One region of the Saccharopolyspora mangrovi genome, then DNA from elsewhere that is predicted to be linked to it. Evidence: riboswitches for the same ligand, from Rfam matches in the RefSeq annotation. Region 1 holds a riboswitch; each other region holds the start of a gene.

What was found. A riboswitch is a leader RNA that binds a small molecule or an ion and turns the genes downstream of it on or off. The one in region 1 is predicted to bind glycine.
Region 2: it holds a riboswitch for glycine, as region 1 does, so the genes downstream of both, gcvH (glycine cleavage system protein GcvH) here and gcvT (glycine cleavage system aminomethyltransferase GcvT) in region 1, are expected to answer to the same signal.
Region 3: it holds a riboswitch for glycine, as region 1 does, so the genes downstream of both, gcvP (aminomethyl-transferring glycine dehydrogenase) here and gcvT (glycine cleavage system aminomethyltransferase GcvT) in region 1, are expected to answer to the same signal.

What each region holds. Positions count from the first base shown of each region.
Region 1 is NZ_JAWLNX010000040.1:37,740-43,970, reverse strand. Features, by position in the region: gene R4I43_RS33260 (amino acid permease) at 1-1,350, opposite strand, end outside; gene glyA (serine hydroxymethyltransferase) at 1,573-2,853, opposite strand; gene gcvT (glycine cleavage system aminomethyltransferase GcvT) at 2,883-3,986, opposite strand; glycine riboswitch at 4,106-4,205, opposite strand; glycine riboswitch at 4,207-4,303, opposite strand; gene R4I43_RS33245 (TetR/AcrR family transcriptional regulator) at 4,440-5,072, opposite strand; gene R4I43_RS33240 (acyl-CoA dehydrogenase family protein) at 5,178-6,231, shown strand, end outside.
Region 2 is NZ_JAWLNX010000007.1:156,100-162,330, reverse strand. Features, by position in the region: gene R4I43_RS12500 (YidH family protein) at 1-332, shown strand, start outside; gene R4I43_RS12495 (DUF202 domain-containing protein) at 335-661, shown strand; gene R4I43_RS12490 (organic hydroperoxide resistance protein) at 658-1,074, opposite strand; gene R4I43_RS12485 (MarR family winged helix-turn-helix transcriptional regulator) at 1,071-1,544, opposite strand; gene R4I43_RS12480 (L-serine ammonia-lyase) at 1,712-3,067, opposite strand; gene gcvH (glycine cleavage system protein GcvH) at 3,099-3,470, opposite strand; glycine riboswitch at 3,523-3,618, opposite strand; glycine riboswitch at 3,619-3,715, opposite strand; gene R4I43_RS12470 (PucR family transcriptional regulator) at 3,825-5,378, shown strand; gene ald (alanine dehydrogenase) at 5,546-6,231, shown strand, end outside.
Region 3 is NZ_JAWLNX010000029.1:34,099-40,329, reverse strand. Features, by position in the region: gene gcvH (glycine cleavage system protein GcvH) at 1-316, shown strand, start outside; gene garA (glycogen accumulation regulator GarA) at 435-902, shown strand; gene R4I43_RS29265 (bifunctional nuclease family protein) at 1,298-1,774, shown strand; gene R4I43_RS29260 (MerR family transcriptional regulator) at 2,041-2,613, shown strand; glycine riboswitch at 2,697-2,798, shown strand; gene gcvP (aminomethyl-transferring glycine dehydrogenase) at 2,963-5,851, shown strand; gene R4I43_RS29250 (HesB/YadR/YfhF-family protein) at 5,936-6,205, shown strand.

The DNA of each region.
Region 1 (6,231 bases):
CTGCTTGCGGGTGGCGAGGTAGCCGACGATGACCGCGATCGCCAGCACCGGCGTGATGTAGAGGGCGATGCGGGTCTCGGCGTCGAAGGCCAGCAGGATCACCACGAACGCCAGGAACGCCAGCACCACGTAGTTCGAGTAGGGCGCCAGCGGCATCCGGAAGCGGCCCTCGGGCAGCTCGCCGCGGGCGACCTTGCGGCGGTAGCCCAGGTGCGCGACGACGATCATGCCCCAGGTGAAGATGGCGCCGACCGTGCTCGCGCTGGTGATGTAGGTGAACGCCTGCTCCGGCACCACGTAGTTGAGCACCACGCCGACCAGCATCGCGCAGAACGTCACGCCGATCGCCCGCGCGGGCACGGCCCGGCCGGACAGCTGTCCCAGCGCACGTGGCGCCTGCCCGTCCTCGGACAGCGTGCGCAGCATGCGGCCGGTGGAGTAGATGCCGCTGTTGCACGAGGACAGCGCGGCCGTGGTCACCACGAAGTTGATCACGCCTGCGGCGGCCGGGATGCCGATCAGGGTGAAGGCGTGCACGAACGGGCTGCCGTCGGCCGGGAACTGGTGCCACGGCACCAGCGCGGTCAGCGCGATCAGGGCGCCCACGTAGAAGATCAGGATCCGCCACATCACCGAGTTGATGGCGCGCGGCAGCACCTTCTGCGGATCGGAGCTCTCGCTGGCGGTCTGGCCGACCATCTCCACGCCCACGAACGCGAACATCACGATCTGGAAGGCCAGCAGCGAGGACGCGGCGCCGTTCGGGAACAGCCCGCCCTGCGACCAGATGTTGCTCAGCGAGGCGGTGTCACCGACCTCGGAGAAGCCGAACACCAGGATCGCGGCGGCCAGCACGATCAGGCCGACGATCGCCAGCACCTTGATCAGGGCGAACCAGAACTCGAACTCGCCGAAGAGCTTCACCGCGATCAGGTTGACCGCGCTGAGCACGATCAGGGCGCCGAGCGCGGGAATCCACTGCGGCAGCTCGGGGAACCAGAACTGGAAGTACTCGCCGACCGCGGTGATCTCGGCCATCCCGGTCACGATCCACACCAGCCAGTACCCCCAGCCGGTCGCGAAGCGGGCCCACGGGCCGACGAACTCGCCCGCGTACTCGGCGAACGAACCGCTCACCGGGCGGTACATCAGCAGCTCGCCGAGCGCCCGCATCACGAAGAAGATCATCACGCCGGCGATGGCGTAGATCAGGATGAGGCCGGGGCCGACCTGGTTCAGCGCCTTGCCGGAGCCGAGGAACAACCCGACACCGATCGCACCACCGATGGCGATCATGTTGATGTGCCGGGTGCTGAGATCTCTCTTGTACTCGGCCACTGGCTGGCTCATGGGAGTTTTGCTCCTTTGTGGACGAATGTCGCAAATCTCCGGCGAGTTCCCGCCGGTCGGTCCGCGGAGATGATCCACCCGCCCGCCGACCTGCGGCAAGAGTTCGGGACATACCGAAAAGGCAACCTCGCGGCCCGCATTCGCCCCATGCCGGAGCGTGCACGAAAAAACGCCGCATTCCGGACACAGTGGACCGGAACGCGGCGTTTCCCGCTCAGGCGATCAGAGGTTCGGGTACAGCGGGTGCTTCGCCGCCAGCGCCTCGACCCGGGTGCGCAGCTCGGCGCTGATCGACTCGTCGAAGTTCGGCTTGAGGGCCTGCGCGATCACTTCGGCGACCTCGGTGAACTCCTCCTTGCCGAAACCGCGCGTGGCCAGCGCCGGGGTGCCGATCCGCAGACCCGAGGTGACCATCGGCGGGCGCGGGTCGTTCGGCACGGCGTTGCGGTTGACGGTGATGCCGATCTCGTGCAGCCGGTCCTCGGCCTGCTTGCCGTCCAGCTCGGAGTGGCGCAGGTCCACCAGCACCAGGTGCACGTCGGTGCCGCCGGAGACCAGCGAGACACCGGCCTCGGCCGCGTCGGCGGCCAGCAGGCGCTCGGCCAGGATCTGGGCGCCCTCGACGGTGCGGCGCTGGCGGTCCTTGAACTCCTCGCCGGCGGCGATCTTGAAGGCCACCGCCTTGCCCGCGATCACGTGCTCCAGCGGGCCGCCCTGCTGACCGGGGAAGACCGCGGAGTTGAACTTCTTGGTGAACTCCTCGTCGTTGGACAGGATCACGCCACCGCGCGGGCCGCCCAGCGTCTTGTGCGTGGTCGTGGTGACCACGTGCGCGTGCGGCAGCGGCGACGGGTGCAGACCCGCGGCCACCAGGCCAGCGAAGTGCGCCATGTCGACCATCAGGTAGGCGCCGACCTCGTCGGCGATCTCCCGGAACCGCTTGAAGTCCAGCTGGCGCGGGTAGGCCGACCAGCCCGCGACGATCAGCTGCGGCTTGCTCTCCCGGGCCAGGCGCGCGACCTCGTCCATGTCGACCCGGTGGTCGGATTCGGAGACGTGGTACGGCACGACGTTGTAGAGCTTGCCGGAGAAGTTGATCCGCATGCCGTGGGTCAGGTGACCGCCGTGGGCCAGGTCCAGGCCCATGATGGTGTCGCCCGGCTTGAGCAGCGCGAACATCGCGGCCGCGTTCGCCTGCGCGCCCGAGTGCGGCTGCACGTTGGCGTAGCTGGCGCCGAAGAGGTCCTTGATCCGGTCGATGGCCAGCTGCTCGACGACGTCGACGTGCTCGCAGCCGCCGTAGTAGCGCTTGCCCGGGTAGCCCTCGGCGTACTTGTTGGTCAGCACCGAGCCCTGCGCCTGCAGCACGGCCTGCGGGGCGAAGTTCTCCGAGGCGATCATCTCGAGGGTGTTCTGCTGGCGACCCAGCTCGGCGCCGACCGCCGCTGCCACCTCCGGGTCAACCGCTGCCAGGGCATCGTTGAACAGATCCGGGTTCGACATCAGTGTGTGCCTCCTGTTTCTTTCTGGAGTCAGGCGTTGCGGCGGTAGAACGGCAGCTCGACGACCTGCACCGCGACGTTGCGGCCGCGGATGTCGACCTGCAGCGCCGTGCCGGGCTCGCTGTGCTCCCGGTCGACGTAGGCCATTCCGATCGGGTGTCCGAGGGTCGGGGACGGTGCGCCGCTGGTGACCTCGCCGATCTCGGCGCCGTCGGCGTCGAGGACGCGGTAGCCGTGACGCGGCGCCCGCCGCTGGTCAGTGGTCAGTCCCACCAGGGTGCGCTCCGTGGGCTTCTCGGCAACCGCGGCCAGCGCGGACTTGCCGACGAAGTCGGCGTCCTTGTCCAGCTTGACGACCCGGCCGAGGTTCGCGTGGTACGGCGTCAGGTCGGCGGAGAGCTCGTTGCCGTACAGCGGCATGCCCGCTTCCAGCCGCAGCGTGTCGCGGCAGGACAGCCCGGCGGGCTGCAGGTCGTGCTCGGCGCCGGACTCGCTCAGCGCCTGCCACACGGCCACGGCGTCGCCGGGGGCGGTGAACAGCTCGAAGCCGTCTTCGCCGGTGTAGCCGGTGCGCGCCAGCAGCACGTCCTTGCCGGCGACCGTCGCGCGGTAGCCGGCGTAGTACTTGACGGTGCTCAGGTCGGTGTCGGTCAGCGGCGCCAGGATCGCCACCGCGTTCGGCCCCTGGACGGCGATCAGCGCGTAGTCGTCGGAGACGTCGGCGTGCTTCGCGTCGAAGCCGGAGACCCGCTCGGCCAGCTCGGCGGAGACCACCGCGGCGTTGGCGGCGTTGGCCACGACCAGGAACTCCTGCTCGGCGAGCCGGTAGACGATCAGGTCGTCGAGCACGCCGCCGGAGTCGTTGCAGATCATGGTGTAGCGCGCGCGACCAGGGGTGATGGCGGAGGCGTTGGCGACCAGCGCGTGGTCCAGCGCCTCGGCGGCCTGCCGGCCGCTGATCAGGATCTCGCCCATGTGCGTGAGGTCGAACAGTCCCGCGCCGGTGCGCACGGCGTTGTGCTCGGCGGTGTCGCCGCTGTAGCGCAGCGGCATCTGCCAGCCGGCGAACTCGGTGAACGTGGCGCCGAGGGACTCGTGCACCGCGTGCAGCGGTGTCTGTCGGGGCGACGACATGGTGAAACTCCTCCTGGGTGGGCGTGCCGGTCGGCAGTCGAGGGCCGGTCAGCTCACGCGCCCAACCTTATCCGGGGCGCCTCGACCCCCGACCGGCGCGGTCTGCGCTGGTCGGGCGGGGTCTCCCCGGAGTCATTGGCCTGAGAGTTTCACCACCCGGCAGGGTGGTTTGCACCGTGGGCGAGAAGCGCGATGCTCCTGCTTTTCTCCGTGTTTCGCCTGGTGTCCTGCGGTAATGGTGCCTGAGAGTTTACTGGGGAGTATTGCTCCTTCGGCGCCTCGCCCGGCCGGGGCGAGGTCTCTCCCGCGAGACGTCATCGGCGCGGTATTCGGTTGTACCGCTCACAGACGCTACGAACCGCCTCACCCCCAGTCAACAGGAAGACCGAGTGATCTCGACCCTTGCGCAGCGGCCCGGTGCGACACCCCGTCGCGCCCGCGCCGGGCCCCGGGTCAGGTCTCCGCAGTGAGTTGTTGGTGTTGGACCTTGAGGCCGTCGATGAGGGCGGTGAGGGCGAGCTCGAAGCTGGCCGTGTCTATCTCGGCGGCCTTCTGGTGGAGCAGGTGGGCTCTGCTGAGGTGCGGGTAGCGGTTGGTGTAGAGCGCGGCGTCGGCGGGGAAGCCGTGGCTGAACGACCCCATCGCCGAGCCGACGACCAGGTACTTCGTCGAGGCGCCGATCATCGTGGCGTAGCGCTGGGGCCACCCGGCGCTGGTGAGGCCGCCGTGCACGGCGTCTGCGGCGCGCAGCGCGGCGTCGCGGCGGGCCGGGCCGTAGGCGATGAACGGGACCAGGTTCGGGTGGCCGGCCAGGGCCGCGCGGTAGGAGCGGGCCCAGGTGCGCAGTCCGGTGATCCAGTCCTGGGCGAACCCGGAGACGTCGACCTCGCGCATCACCTCGTCGGCGATCTCGTGCAGCAGGTCTTCCTTGGTGGCCACGTGGTTGTACAGCGAGGCCGCGCGCACGTCGAGGCGTTCGGCCAGCCTGCGCATCGAGAGCGCTTCCAGGCCCTCGGCGTCGATGATCTCCAGCCCCGTCCTCCGGATGCGGTCCGGGGAGAGGCGGGGTGTGCTGGGTCGGGGCAACGTCTTCTCCTCGCCGGAATCCCTTGCGGCGTGCGCCGGAACGGTTCTAGGCTGCCATAAAACTAACGGTGTTAGTTACCGGCCTGCACGGAAAGGAACGACGCGATGGTCGACTTCTCGCTCTCCGACACCGAGCGCGACATCCGCGACTGGGTGCGCAACTTCGTCCAGCGGGAGCTCATGCCGCTGGAACCGGAGGTGTTGCGCAGGGAGCGGGCGGGTCAGCGCGGTCTCAGCAAGGACGAGCTGGTCGAACTGCAGGACAAGGCCAAGGACGCCGGGTTCTGGGGCGTGCAGACGCCCGAGGAGTACGGCGGGATGAACCTCTCGGCGGTCATGACGGCGCTGATCGAGGTCGAGCTCGGACGCACCTACGTGCCGTTCCGCTTCGGCGGCTACGCCGACAACATCCTCTACTACGCCAACGAGGACCAGAAGCAGCGCTACCTGCTGCCGACCATCGAGGGCACCCGCAAGTCCTGCTTCGCCATCACCGAACCCGGCGCGGGTTCGGACGCGAAGAACCTGCGCACCACCGCCGTCCGGGACGGCGACGAGTGGGTCATCAACGGCGAGAAGACCTTCATCACCGGCGGGATCGACGCCGACTTCGTGATGGTCTTCGCCGTCACCGATCGGGACAAGGGCGCCAACGGCGGGGTCACCTGCTTCCTCGTCGACCGCGACATGGGCTGGAAGTCCGAGCCGATCGACATCATGGGCCCCGACGAGCGCCAGCCGGCCGCGCTGGTGTTCGACAACGTCCGGGTGCCCGCCGAGAACGTGCTCGGCGAGGTCGGCAACGGGTTCGGGCTGGCCATGCAGTGGATCGGCCGCGGCCGCTACCTGCTGCCCGCTCACGCGCTGGGCGCCTGCGAGCGGCTGGTCGAGATGGCCTCGGAGTACGCCAAGAGCCGCGAGACCTTCGGCGCCCCGATCGCCGACCGGCAGGCCATCCAGTGGATGGTCGCCGACTCCGCGGTCGAGATCGAGGCGCTGCGCTGGCTGATCCTGCAGGCCGCCTGGCAGGTCGACCAGGGGATGGACTCCCGGCACGCGCAGTCCATCGCCAAGCTGTTCGGCGCCACGCGCGCCAACGAGATCGTCGACCGGGTCATGCAGATCCACGGCGGCATGGGCTACACCAAGGAGCTGCCGG
Region 2 (6,231 bases), on a different contig from region 1:
ACGAGCCCGATCCCCGGTTCACGCTCGCCAACGAGCGGACGTTCCTGGCGTGGATCCGCACCGCGTTGGCGTTGATGGCCGGTGGTGTCGGCGTCGAGGCCCTCAACGCCGTGGCCGTCGAGCCCAACGCGATCCGCACGGTGCTGGCGGTCTCGTTGCTGCTGGCCGGGGTTGTGTGCAGCGCCACGGCTTTCACCAGGTGGGTCGCCACCGAGCGCGCGTTGCGCCGGGGCAGGCCGCTGCCCGCGCCCCGCTTGGCCCCCGCCCTCGGCTACGGGCTCGCCGCGATCGGCGTGGTCGCGTGCGTGCTGCTGTTCGTTACCGGGTTCTGAGGATGAGCGGGAACCAGCCCTGGGATCCGGGGCTGCAGATCGAGCGCACCACCCTCGCGTGGTTGCGCACGGTGCTGGCGTTCACCGCGAGCCTGCTGGTGATGCTCAAGCTGATCTCGCACCACAGCGCGATCGCGGCGGTCGTCTGCGCGCTCGCCACGCTGCCGGTCAGCGGGACCGTGGCGTTGCTGGTGTGGCGGCGCCACCACCGCAGCGACCGGCGGTTGCGCGCACGAGCACCGCTGCCGGGCGGGGCGTTGCCCGCCGCGACAGCGGTGCTGGCTGTGCTGGCCGGAGCGACCGGCGCGGTGTACGTGCTGTTCGCTTAGGCGACGCGAACGTCGATGTCGATGTTGCCTCGGACGGCGTTGGAGTACGGGCACACCGAATCCGCGGCTTCGGCGAGTTGCTGCGCCTGCTCGGCGGGCACGCCGGGCAGTTCGACGAGCAGGCCGACCTTGAGGCCGTAACCGCCCTCGCCGTTCGGGCCGATGCCGACCTCCGCGGTCACCGAGGACCCTTCGATGTCGACCTTCTGCTTGCGGGCCACGACCTGCAGCGCGCTGTGGAAGCAGGCGGAGTAACCGGCCGCGAACAGCTGCTCGGGGTTGGTGGCGCCGCCGGGACCGCCCATCTCCTTGGGGATGGCCAGTTCGAGGTCGACCTGCCCGTCCGAGGTGCGGGTGCGCCCGGCACGGCCGGCGCCGGTCGCGGTGGCCTCCGCGGTGTAGAGGACAGTCATGATCGTGTCTCCCTATTCTCGGTGACCCGGCGCGCCGCATCGTTCAACGTGGCCGTCAGGTCTTCCAATGTGGACCGCAGTTCGTCGACCTCTCCCAGGTCCATCCCGGTGGCGGAGACCATCCGCTGCGGGATGTCGCGCGCCTGCTGCCACAGCGCGCGCCCTTCGTCGGTGACCGCGACGCGCACGGACCGCTCGTCGGTCTCGCTGCGGGTGCGGACGATCAGGTCGCGGGACTGGAGTCGCTTCAGCAGCGGTGACAACGTCCCCGAGTCGAGTCGCAGCCGAGCGCAGAGCTCCTTGACCGTCAGCGACTCGCGCTCCCACAGCACCAGCATCACCAGGTACTGCGGATAGGTCAGGCCGATCTCGTCGAGGAACGGCCGGTAGAGGTTGGTGAACGCCCGCGACGCGCTGTGCAGCGCGAAGCAGAGCAGCCGATCCAGCGTCGAACCCGATTCCGTCGTCACGCGGTAGACGGTAGCCCACAACTGAGTTGTGCACAATCAAATTGGGTGCAATCGTTTCCGCGGTCGATCTCGCGAAGGTTCACCGGCGATTTCTTTCGCGCAGGTCAGCGCGGCGAAGCGGCCCTCGGTGATGACAGGAAGGTTCCCATGCTCACCTCAGGCCGCTGTCAGCACTCGATGACGTTGACGGCCAAGCCGCCGCGCGCGGTCTCCTTGTACTTGACCTTCATGTCGCGCCCGGTCTCCCGCATCGTCTTCATGACCTTGTCCAGGGACACGAAGTGGGTGCCGTCGCCGCGCAGCGCCATCCGGGCCGCCGTGATCGCCTTGACCGAGGCCACCGCGTTGCGCTCGATGCACGGGATCTGCACCAGACCGCCGATCGGATCGCAGGTGAGCCCCAGGTTGTGCTCCATCGCGATCTCGGCGGCGTTCTCCACCTGCTCGGGCGTCCCGCCGAGCACCTCGGCCAAGCCCGCAGCGGCCATCGAGCAGGCCGAGCCGACTTCGCCCTGGCAGCCGACCTCCGCGCCCGAGATGGACGCGTTCTCCTTGAACAGCACCCCGATCGCACCGGCCGTGAGCAAAAACCGCACCACACTGTCGTCGTCCGCGCCGGGCACGAACCGGGCGTAGTAGTGCAGCACCGCAGGCACGATCCCCGCCGCACCGTTGGTCGGCGCGGTCACCACGCGGCCACCTGCGGCGTTCTCCTCGTTGACCGCCAGGGCGAACAACGTGACCCACTCCAGGGGATCGTCCTGTTCGGTCAGGGCCGCGGCCAACTCCGCCGCGCGGCGCCGGACCTTCAGACCGCCGGGCAGCTCACCGGTGTTGCGGCATCCGTTGTCGACGCATTCCCGCATCACCCGCCAGATGTCGAGCAGCCCCGCGCGCACCGCGGGCTCCTCGCGCCACGACAGCTCGTTGGCCAGCATCACGCCGCTGATCGGCAGGCCGGACTCAGCGCTGCGCAGCAGCAGGTCGGCTCCCGTGCGGAAGGGCATGGGAACCGCTGTGTCATCGGCTTTGACCCGATCCGCGCCCGCGGCGTCCTCATCCACGACGAAACCGCCGCCCACCGAGTAGTAGACCGCCGAATCCAGTTCACCGCCGTCGTTGCCGATGGCGGTGAAGCGCAATCCGTTGGGGTGCTGCGGAAGGGATTTGCGCCTGTGCAGCACCAGATCCCGGGCACTGGTGAAGGGCAGCACCTGGTCGCCGCCGAGCCGCAGCAGGCCGCTCCGCTCGATCTCGTCCACCCGCCGCGCGCCGGCCACCGGGTCCACGGACTCCGGTCGGTGCCCTTCCAGCCCGAGCACGACCGCGCTCGGGCTCCCGTGCCCGTGGCCGGTCGCGCCGAGGGAACCGAACAACTCCGCTTTGACCCTGCTGACCTGGGAGATCGTCCCGTTCTCGCGCAGTCTGGAGGTGAACCGCTGCGCTGCGCGCATCGGTCCCACGGTGTGCGAGCTGGACGGGCCGATCCCCACCGAGAACAGGTCGAAGACACCGATCGCCATTGATCGTCTCGCCTCGTTCCGGGCTTCGCGGCTACTCGTTGATCAATTCGGCGTACTGCTGAGCCGTGAGGGTCGCACCCGTCTCGCTGACGCGCACCTCGATCAGCCAACCCTCGCCGTAGGGGTCGGAGTTGACCACGGCCGGGTCGTCCACGACGGACTCGTTGATGGTGACGATCTCGCCGGTGACGGGCGCGAACAGGTCGCTGACGGACTTGGTGGACTCGAGCTCACCGCACGCCTGACCGGCCTCGATCTTGTCGCCGACCTCGGGGAGCTGGACGAAGACGATGTCGCCGAGGGCGCTGGCGGCGTGCTCGGTGATGCCGATGCGCGCGACCTCGCCGCGGTCCTCGATCCACTCGTGCTCTTCGGTGTAGGACAGGTTCGTGGGCAGCGACATCGGGAGGCTCCAAAGCTGTTTCGAGGGGACGTCGATCCCCGGTTTCGGCTGGGCCTCCCCCTCTGTTGCGGAACCTGAGAGCTTCGCCGCTGCAGCGGCTTGCACCGTGGGTGGCCCGTCGGCGTCGACGAGCGCTTTCCAGAGTCGCCTCGCCCGAGCGGTCATGGGTGCCTGAGAGTTTGCTGGGGAGTGTTGCTCCTTCGGCGCCCTGCGCTGCTGGGCAGGGTCTCTCCCGCACGGGGTCGATGGCCGGTATGCGATTGTCGATGTGCTCAGCAACGATAAACGGGCCAGCGGGACTGTCAATGCACATGTGATCTCCGCCGGTGCGTCTTGGTCGAGGAGGACCCTTCGATGCTCGACATCCGGGCGCTGGTCGAGCGGGTCGGCCCGGCCCTGCTTCGCACGGTGATCAGCCCGGAGTCCAACACCGTCGCGGGCGACGTGGTGATCGCCGAACCTGATCAGCCCACGACCGCGACCGGCGGCGACCTGGTGCTGGGCGTGGGGATCGGTGACGGCGAGCAGGCGGTGCGCCTGGTGCGCGACTGCGGTGAGCAAGGTGCGGCCGCGGTGCTGCTCAAACCACCGGTCGCCGTGGAGGCCGCGGTCGTGGAGGCCGTGCGCGAAGCGGGGATAGCGCTGGTCGAGGTGCGGTCCGGGACCGCCTGGGCGCAGCTGGTGTGGCTGATCCGCGCCGCTCTGGCGGGCGGGATCAGGCAGGCGGAGGAGAGCGGCGTCGGTGTGGCGGACCTGTTCCGGCTCGCCGACGCGGTCGCCGACGTCGTGGACGCCCCGGTGACCATCGAGGACGCCCATTCCCAGGTGCTGGCCTACTCGGCGCGGCAGGACCTGACCGACCCGGCGCGGGTCTCCACGATCATGGGCCGCAAGCAGCCGGACGACGTGCTGGCGAAGTTCCGCGCCCGCGGCACGTTCCGGCAGCTGACCAAGGGCAGTTCGGCGATCTTCGTGCCCGGGCAGCAGGACGGGACGCTGCCGCGCCTGGTGATGCCGATCCGCATGGGCGGGGAGCTGCTCGGCTCGATGTGGGCGGTGGTGCCCGGCCCCGTCTCTGAAGAGCGCGCGACGGCCTTCGCCGACACCGCGCCGCTGGTGGCGCTGCAGCTGTTGCGCTGGCGCGCGGTCGCCGACGTGCAGCGGCGGCGGTCGGCGGAGCAGGTCCGATTGCTGCTCGACGGCAGTGACGGGTGGCGGGCGGCCGCCAACGAGCTGGCGGTGCCCAACGAAGCGCATCGCGTGATCGCGATCGAGATGCCGGCCTCCGACGAGCCCGCGGAGGGGCAGCGGCTGGCGATGTGGGAGTGGATCACCCGCGGCATCGGGCGGCGACCGCTGGTCACCGAGATCGGCGCGGTGCTCTACGCCCTGGTTCCCGACCGGGAGCGCGGCGGCGGTTGGCCCGAACTGCGCCAAGCGCTGCTGTCGCACGACCTCTCCCCTCGCCCGCTGATCGCGGTGGGCACGTCTGTGCCGGTCACCGACGTGCCGCGGTCCCGCGCCCAGGCGGAGGAGCTGATCGGCCTGCTGCGCACGGGTCTGGTGCGGCAGCGGGTCGCGGTCTACGAGGACCTGTGGCACCTGCTGGTGCTCAGCCGGATGGCGGGCGCGGCCACCGACGCCGGCGTTGCCGCGTTGGGTCCCCTCGTGGTGCTGCGCGAGCACGACCGCACGCAGGGAACCGAGCACCTGGCAACGCTGCACGCGTGGCTGCGGCATCCCGGTGATCCCCGGCAGGCCGGGCGGGAGCTGCGGGTGCACCCCAACACCTTCCGGTACCGGATGAAGCGGATCGGTCAGCTGGTGGACGTCGACCTCGACGACCCGGACGTCCGCTCGGCGCTGCTGGTGCAGCTGCTGGCCGAACGGTGGGCGCAGCACGGCTGAGGCCCGGCGGGCCGCGAGCAGGGGAACCTTTCTGCCACTCCGGCGGCCGCACGCTCGGGCGTTGTGCTGGCGGCACAAACAGCCGGGTCCAATCTCATGCTGTGGAAATGATGCGTTGTGCGCCACACCGGCCGATCGTTGTTTCCACACGACGAAAGGACTCCACGGTGAAGATCGCAGTGCCTCGCGAGATCAAGAACAACGAGTACCGGGTCGCGATCACCCCCGCCGGTGTGCACGAGCTGACCACGCGTGGTCATGACGTGTTCGTCGAAGCGGGCGCTGGCACCGGCTCCTCCATCCCCGACGAGGACTACCTCGCTTCCGGTGCGAAGGTGCTGGCCACCGCCGACGACGTGTGGGCCGAGGGCGACCTCGTGCTCAAGGTCAAGGAGCCGATCGCCGAGGAGTACCCGCGGCTGCGCCGGGACCAGGTGCTGTTCACCTACCTGCACCTGGCGGCCTCCGCCGAGCTGACCGACGCGATGCTGTCCTCGGGTGTCACCGGCATCGCCTACGAGACGGTGCAGACCGAGGGTGGCGGGCTTCCGCTGCTGGCGCCGATGAGCGAGGTCGCCGGGCGGCTCGCGCCGCTGGTGGGAGCGCATTCGCTGATGCGTCCCAGCGGTGGTCGCGGTGTGCTTCCGGGCGGTGTCCCCGGTGTTCATCCGGCGCGGGTCGTGGTGATCGGTGGCGGAGTCGCCGGTTTGAACGCGGCCCGGGTGGCGCTGGGCATGGGTGCCGATGTGGAGCTGCTGGACACCAACGTCGAGAAGCTGCGCGAGATCGACCGCGACTTCCACGGCCAGATCCGCACCGTCGCCTCCAACCGCTACGCGGTGGAGCAGGCCGT
Region 3 (6,231 bases), on a different contig from region 1:
GCGCATCGGCATCACCGACTACGCCCAGCAGCAGCTCGGCGACGTGGTGTTCGTGCAGCTCCCCGAGGTGGGGCAGCAGGTCGCCGCCGGGGACTCGATGGGCGAGGTGGAGTCGACCAAGAGCGTCTCCGACATCTACGCCCCGGTGACCGGTGAGGTCACCGCAGGCAACACCGCTCTCGAGGACCAGCCGGAGTTGGTCAACTCGGACGCCGCGGGGGACGGCTGGATGGTGGAGATCCGGCTCGCCGACCCGGACCAACTGGCGGGTCTGCTCGACGCCGACGGTTACCAGAACCTGATCGACCAGGCATGATCGTCCCGCCTGGCCTCCGCTGTGCGACGATGTCAGGAGTCGCTCGTTACGAGGCTGTCCAGGCACGGTACGTTGGGCGCATACTTGGCACGATCTATCCGCGTAGAGGAGAGCTCAGGTGAGCCAAAACAGCGGCTTCGGCGACGTTCCGCCGGAGCAGTCACCGGAGACCACCTCGGTCTTCAGGCCCTTCCTCTCGGAGCCGGAAAGCACCGAGAGCGCGGCCCCGGAGCCTGCCGCCGCAGCCGGGGTCGATGCGCTGCCCGCGGGTTCGGCCCTGCTGGTGGTCAAGCGCGGCCCGAACGCGGGTTCGCGGTTCCTCCTGGACCGCGAGACCACCAGCGCCGGTCGGCACCCGGACAGCGACATCTTCCTGGATGATGTGACGGTCTCCCGGCGGCACGCCGAGTTCCGCCGCGAGGGCAACGACTTCGTGGTGGTCGACGTGGGCAGCCTCAACGGCACCTACGTGAACCGGGAACCGGTGGACACCTCGGTGCTGGCCAACGGCGACGAGGTGCAGATCGGGAAGTTCCGCCTGGTGTTCCTCACCGGGCCGATCGATGGGGGCCAGGGCGGCCGCTGAGGCCGTCGACCAGGGCTTTTTCAACCCGTCAGCGGGGCGGCGCCGCACGGCGTCGCCCCGCTGACGCATGAGGCAGCTGCGCCGCCCGCGCGCACGCGACCTCCCCGCGCCGGGAATTTCCCGGAGCCACAAGCGGTTTCCACCGCGCAGCAGGGCATTTTCCGGGCGAATCGACGGGGCCCTGCGCGGTGTATTGTGCTGGGCAGCGCTCAACGACGAGCTCAGCCAGCGGTCCGGGCGACGAGCCCCGACTACAACGACCGCGATGGCGGTGGTCCACCGGACCGCCGGTGGGAAGGGCGTGTCCGCCGTATCGCGGGTAGCGTCGGAGGCGTCGGTGCGGGACCCTCGACGGGGAAGTCACGCTTCGGCGCGCTGGAGGAGGCGATGTGACGATGAGCAGCGAGATGCGCGTCGTCGGCGTGCGAGTTGAACTACCAGCCAACCAGCCGATCCTGCTGTTGCGCGAGGCGGAGGGCGAGCGCTACCTGCCGATCTGGATCGGGTCGGTGGAGGCGACCGCCATCGCCCTGGAGCAGCAGGGCGTGCGGCCCCAGCGGCCGCTCACGCACGACCTGCTCAAGGACGTCATCGGCGCCCTCGGCCGCGACCTGGAACAGGTCCGGATCACCGATCTGCAGGAGGGCACCTTCTTCGCCGAGCTGGTGTTCGACGGCGATGTGCGGGTGTCCGCGCGACCGAGCGATTCGGTGGCGCTGGCGTTGCGCATCGGTGTGCCGATCCACGCCGACGAGTCGGTCCTCGACGAGGCCGGGCTGATCATTCCGGACGAGCAGGAGGACGAGGTGGAGAAGTTCCGCGAGTTCCTCGACTCCGTTTCGCCGGAGGACTTCCGCGGCGCGGACACGTGACGGACCGGCGGTAGTAGGCCGAACAGACCACACCGGCCCCCGAGTTGCAGGAGCGGCTCGGGGGCCGGATCTCGTGCTCGGGCAACGAGAGCTCGCGCCGCCCGCGCGTCGCGTTGACCCGCCTGCTGAGCGGGCCTACCTTCGGATGTACGCGAATTGCCCCGGTGTGATTCAGCCGGTGTACGGCTTCGCGGCCCTGGATCGCAAACGGTCCAGGCGCTGGTGATCGTCGTCGTCGGCTACGGGCCGGACGAGGGGAGGCAGGCGTGGTGGAGGAAGCAGCGAACTCGGACGCTGTGGAGCAGGGTGCGCTGTTCCCCGACGCCTCGGCCCCGGACGAACTGGTCGGTTACCGCGGGCCGGCGGCCTGCCAGATCGCGGGCATCACCTACCGGCAGCTGGACTACTGGGCGCGCACCAAGCTGGTCGGCCCGTCGATCCGCGGGGCTGCCGGTTCCGGCTCCCAGCGGCTGTACTCGTTCAAGGACATCCTGGTGCTCAAGGTGGTCAAGCGACTGCTCGACACCGGGGTTTCGCTGCACAACATCCGGGTCGCGGTGGAGCACCTGCGCAAGCGCGGCGTTCAGGACCTGGCGAAGCTGACGCTGTTCAGCGACGGCACCACGGTCTACGAGTGCACCTCCGCGGAGGAGGTGGTCGATCTGCTGCAGGGCGGCCAGGGAGTGTTCGGCATCGCGGTCAGCGGTGCGATGCGCGAGATCAGCGGGACCATCCACGAGTTCCCGGCCGAGCGCGCCGACGGCGGCGAGAACATCGAGTCGGCGATCAACGACGAGCTCGCGGCCCGCCGCCGCGACCGCCAGGCGGAGACCGGCTGAACGACAGGCATCGTCCATGTGTGCGGTAGCCGACATTGATGGTCTGATAAACCGCGTTGATCGGGTACTCTGAGCGGCATCGCCGACCCCGTGCGGGAGAGTCCGGTCCTGGTCTTGCCAGGGCAGGCGCCGAAGGAGCAACTCTCCCCGACAACCTCTCAGGCCACCTGGACCGCACGGGCGAGATACCTCTGGAAAGCGGGCACACCTGAAGGTGGGCCCCGCCGACGGTGCAAGCCCGGTCCGCCGGGTGAAGCTCTCAGGCGTTCGCTTGGCGAACAGTGACAGAGGGGGAGAGCAGCCACCGCTGCTTCGCCCTTTGTTCGCCGCGATGATTGAGGTTTTGGCGATGACCGACGCGACGCACGACCGCATCCCACTGGCCGCGCTGGAGCACGGAAGGCCCTTCGCTGACCGCCACGTCGGGCCGATGCCCGCCGAACTGGCCCGCATGCTCGACGTGATCGGCGTCGGCTCCCTGGAGGAGCTGGGGCAGAAGGCCGTCCCGGACAGCATCCGCGAGGGCGACCTGCAGCTGTCGCTGCCGGACCCGGCCACCGAGACCGAGGCGCTGGCGGAGCTGCGCGAGCTGGCCAGCCGCTGCACCCCGCACGCCGAGATGATCGGTCTGGGCTACTACGGCACGGTCACCCCGCCGGTGATCCTGCGCAACGTGCTGGAGAGCCCGGCCTGGTACACCGCCTACACGCCCTACCAGCCGGAGATCTCGCAGGGCCGGTTGGAGGCGCTGCTGAACTTCCAGACGATGGTCGCCGACCTGACCGGGGTGCCGGTCTCCAACGCCTCGATGCTCGACGAGGCCACCGCCGCGGCCGAGGGCATGACCCTGGTGCGCCGCGCGGGCAAGTCGAAGTCGCCGCGCTTCCTGGTCGACGCCGACACGCTGCCGCAGACCATCGCCGTCATCGAGACCCGCGCCGAGCCGCTGGGCATCGAGGTCGAGGTCGCCGACCTGTCGGCCGGTGAGCTTCCCGAGGGCGAGTTCTTCGGCGCCCTGCTGTCCTACCCGGGCGCCTCAGGTGCGGTGCGCGACCACGAGGCGCTGATCGCCGAGATCCACGAGCGCGGCGCCAAGGTCGTGGTGGCCGCCGACCTGCTGTCGCTGACGCTGCTGCGCGCGCCCGGTGAGATCGGTGCCGACGTCGTCGTGGGCAGCACCCAGCGCTTCGGCGTGCCGATGGGCTTCGGCGGCCCGCACGCCGGGTTCATGGCCGTGGGCAAGGGGCTCGAGCGGCAGCTGCCGGGCCGCCTGGTCGGCGTGAGCGTCGACGTCGACGGCAACCAGGCCTACCGGCTCGCGCTGCAGACCCGCGAGCAGCACATCCGCCGCGAGAAGGCCACCAGCAACATCTGCACCGCGCAGGTCCTGCTGGCCGTGGTCGCCTCGATGTACGCGGTCTACCACGGACCGGACGGGCTCAAGGCCATCGCGACCCGCGCGCACCGGATGGCCAGCGTGCTCGCCGAGCAGCTGCGCCGCGGCGGGGTCGAGGTCGTGCACGGCGAGTTCTTCGACACCGTGGTGGCCAAGGTCCCGGGCAAGGCCGACGAGGTGCTGGCCGCCGCCCGGCGGGGCGGCGTGAACCTGCGCCGGGTCGACGCCGACCACGTGGGCATCAGCTGCGACGAGACCACCACCCGCGCCCACCTGGCCCTGGTGTGGGAGGCTTTCGGCGTCGGTGCCGGTGACGTCGACGCGCTGGACGCCGAGACCGCCGACGCGCTGCCCGCCGCGCTGGCGCGCACCTCCGAGTACCTGACGCACCCGGTGTTCCGCACGCACCGCTCCGAGACCTCGCTGCTGCGCTACCTGCGGCAGCTGTCGGACAAGGACATCGCGCTGGACCGCAGCATGATCCCGCTGGGCTCCTGCACCATGAAGCTCAACGCGACCGCGGAGATGGAGCCGATCACCTGGCCCGAGTTCTCCTCGCTGCACCCCTTCGCGCCCGCCCAGGACGCCGAGGGACTGCTCAAGGTCGTCTCCGACCTGCAGGAATGGCTCGCCGAGGTCACCGGCTACGACGCGGTGAGCCTGCAGCCCAACGCGGGCAGCCAGGGCGAGTTCGCGGGTCTGCTGGCCATCCGCGCCTACCACCACAGCCGTGGTGAGGCCGAGCGCGAGGTGTGCCTGATCCCGGCCAGCGCGCACGGCACCAACGCCGCCAGCGCCGTGATGGCCGGGATGCGCGTGGTCGTGGTCCGCTGCGACGAGCAGGGCAACATCGAGATGGACCACCTGCGCGAGCTCGTCGGCACGCACGCGCAGGACCTGGCCGCGATCATGATCACCTACCCGTCGACCCACGGCGTCTACGAGGACACCGTGCGGGCGGTCTGCGGGCTGGTGCACGACGCGGGCGGGCAGGTCTACGTCGACGGCGCCAACCTCAACGCGCTGATCGGCCTGGCCCGGATGGGCAAGTTCGGCTCCGACGTCTCGCACCTGAACCTGCACAAGACGTTCTGCATCCCGCACGGCGGCGGTGGCCCGGGCGTCGGCCCGATCGGCGTGCGCGAGCACCTGGCGCCGTTCCTGCCCAACCACCCGCTGCAGCCCGCCGCCGGTCCGGCCACCGGTGTCGGCCCGATCAGCGCCGCTCCGTGGGGCAGCGCCTCGATCCTGCCGATCTCCTGGGCCTACGTGCGGATGATGGGTGCCGACGGCCTGCGCCGCGCGACCCTGACCGCGGTGGCCTCGGCCAACTACGTGGCGCGCCGGCTGGGCGAGTACTTCCCGGTGCTCTACACCGGTGCCGGCGGGTTCGTGGCCCACGAGTGCATCCTCGACCTGCGGCAGATCAGCAAGACCAGCGGCATCACCGTCGACGACGTCGCCAAGCGGCTCGCCGACTACGGCATCCACGCCCCGACCATGTCGTTCCCGGTCGCGGGCACGCTGATGGTCGAGCCGACCGAGAGCGAGAACCTCGCCGAGCTGGACCGCTTCTGCGAGGCGATGATCGCCATCCGCGCCGAGATCGACAAGGTCGTCGCAGGTCAGTGGCCTGCGGACGACAACCCGCTGGTCGGTGCTCCGCACACGGCGGCCAGCCTCGCCCAGGAGTGGAACCACGCCTACTCCCGCGAGGAGGCGGCCTACCCGCTGGGCACCGGCGCGATCAAGGTGTTCCCGCCGGTGCGCCGGATCGACGGCGCCAAGGGCGACCGCAACCTGGTCTGCTCCTGTCCACCGCTGGCGGCATACGAGAGCTGAGTCGGCGGGTCGGTTTGCGCGTCCGGTCCGGGCGATGACACGGTGGCCCCTTCAACCGACCGGCTCCGAGAGGAGTTGAGCACCATGCTCACCATCAGTGAGAGCGCCGTGGAGGTCATCAAGCTCGTCCTCGTCGGCGGCGACTCTCCGGCCAGCTCGGGCTTGCGCATCGCGCCGGCCGGGCAGGGGCTGCAGGCGTCGATCGCCGAGGAACCCCAGGAGGGCGACGAGGTGATCGAGGAGAACGGGGTCCGGATCTTCCTGGAGAAGGAGGTCTCCGAGCTCCTCGGCGACAAGACGCTGGACGCCGAGAAGGACAGCAACGGCGAGCTGGCCTTGGCCGTGCGCGACTGACTCGATAGGGACTTGAGCCGTGGGGG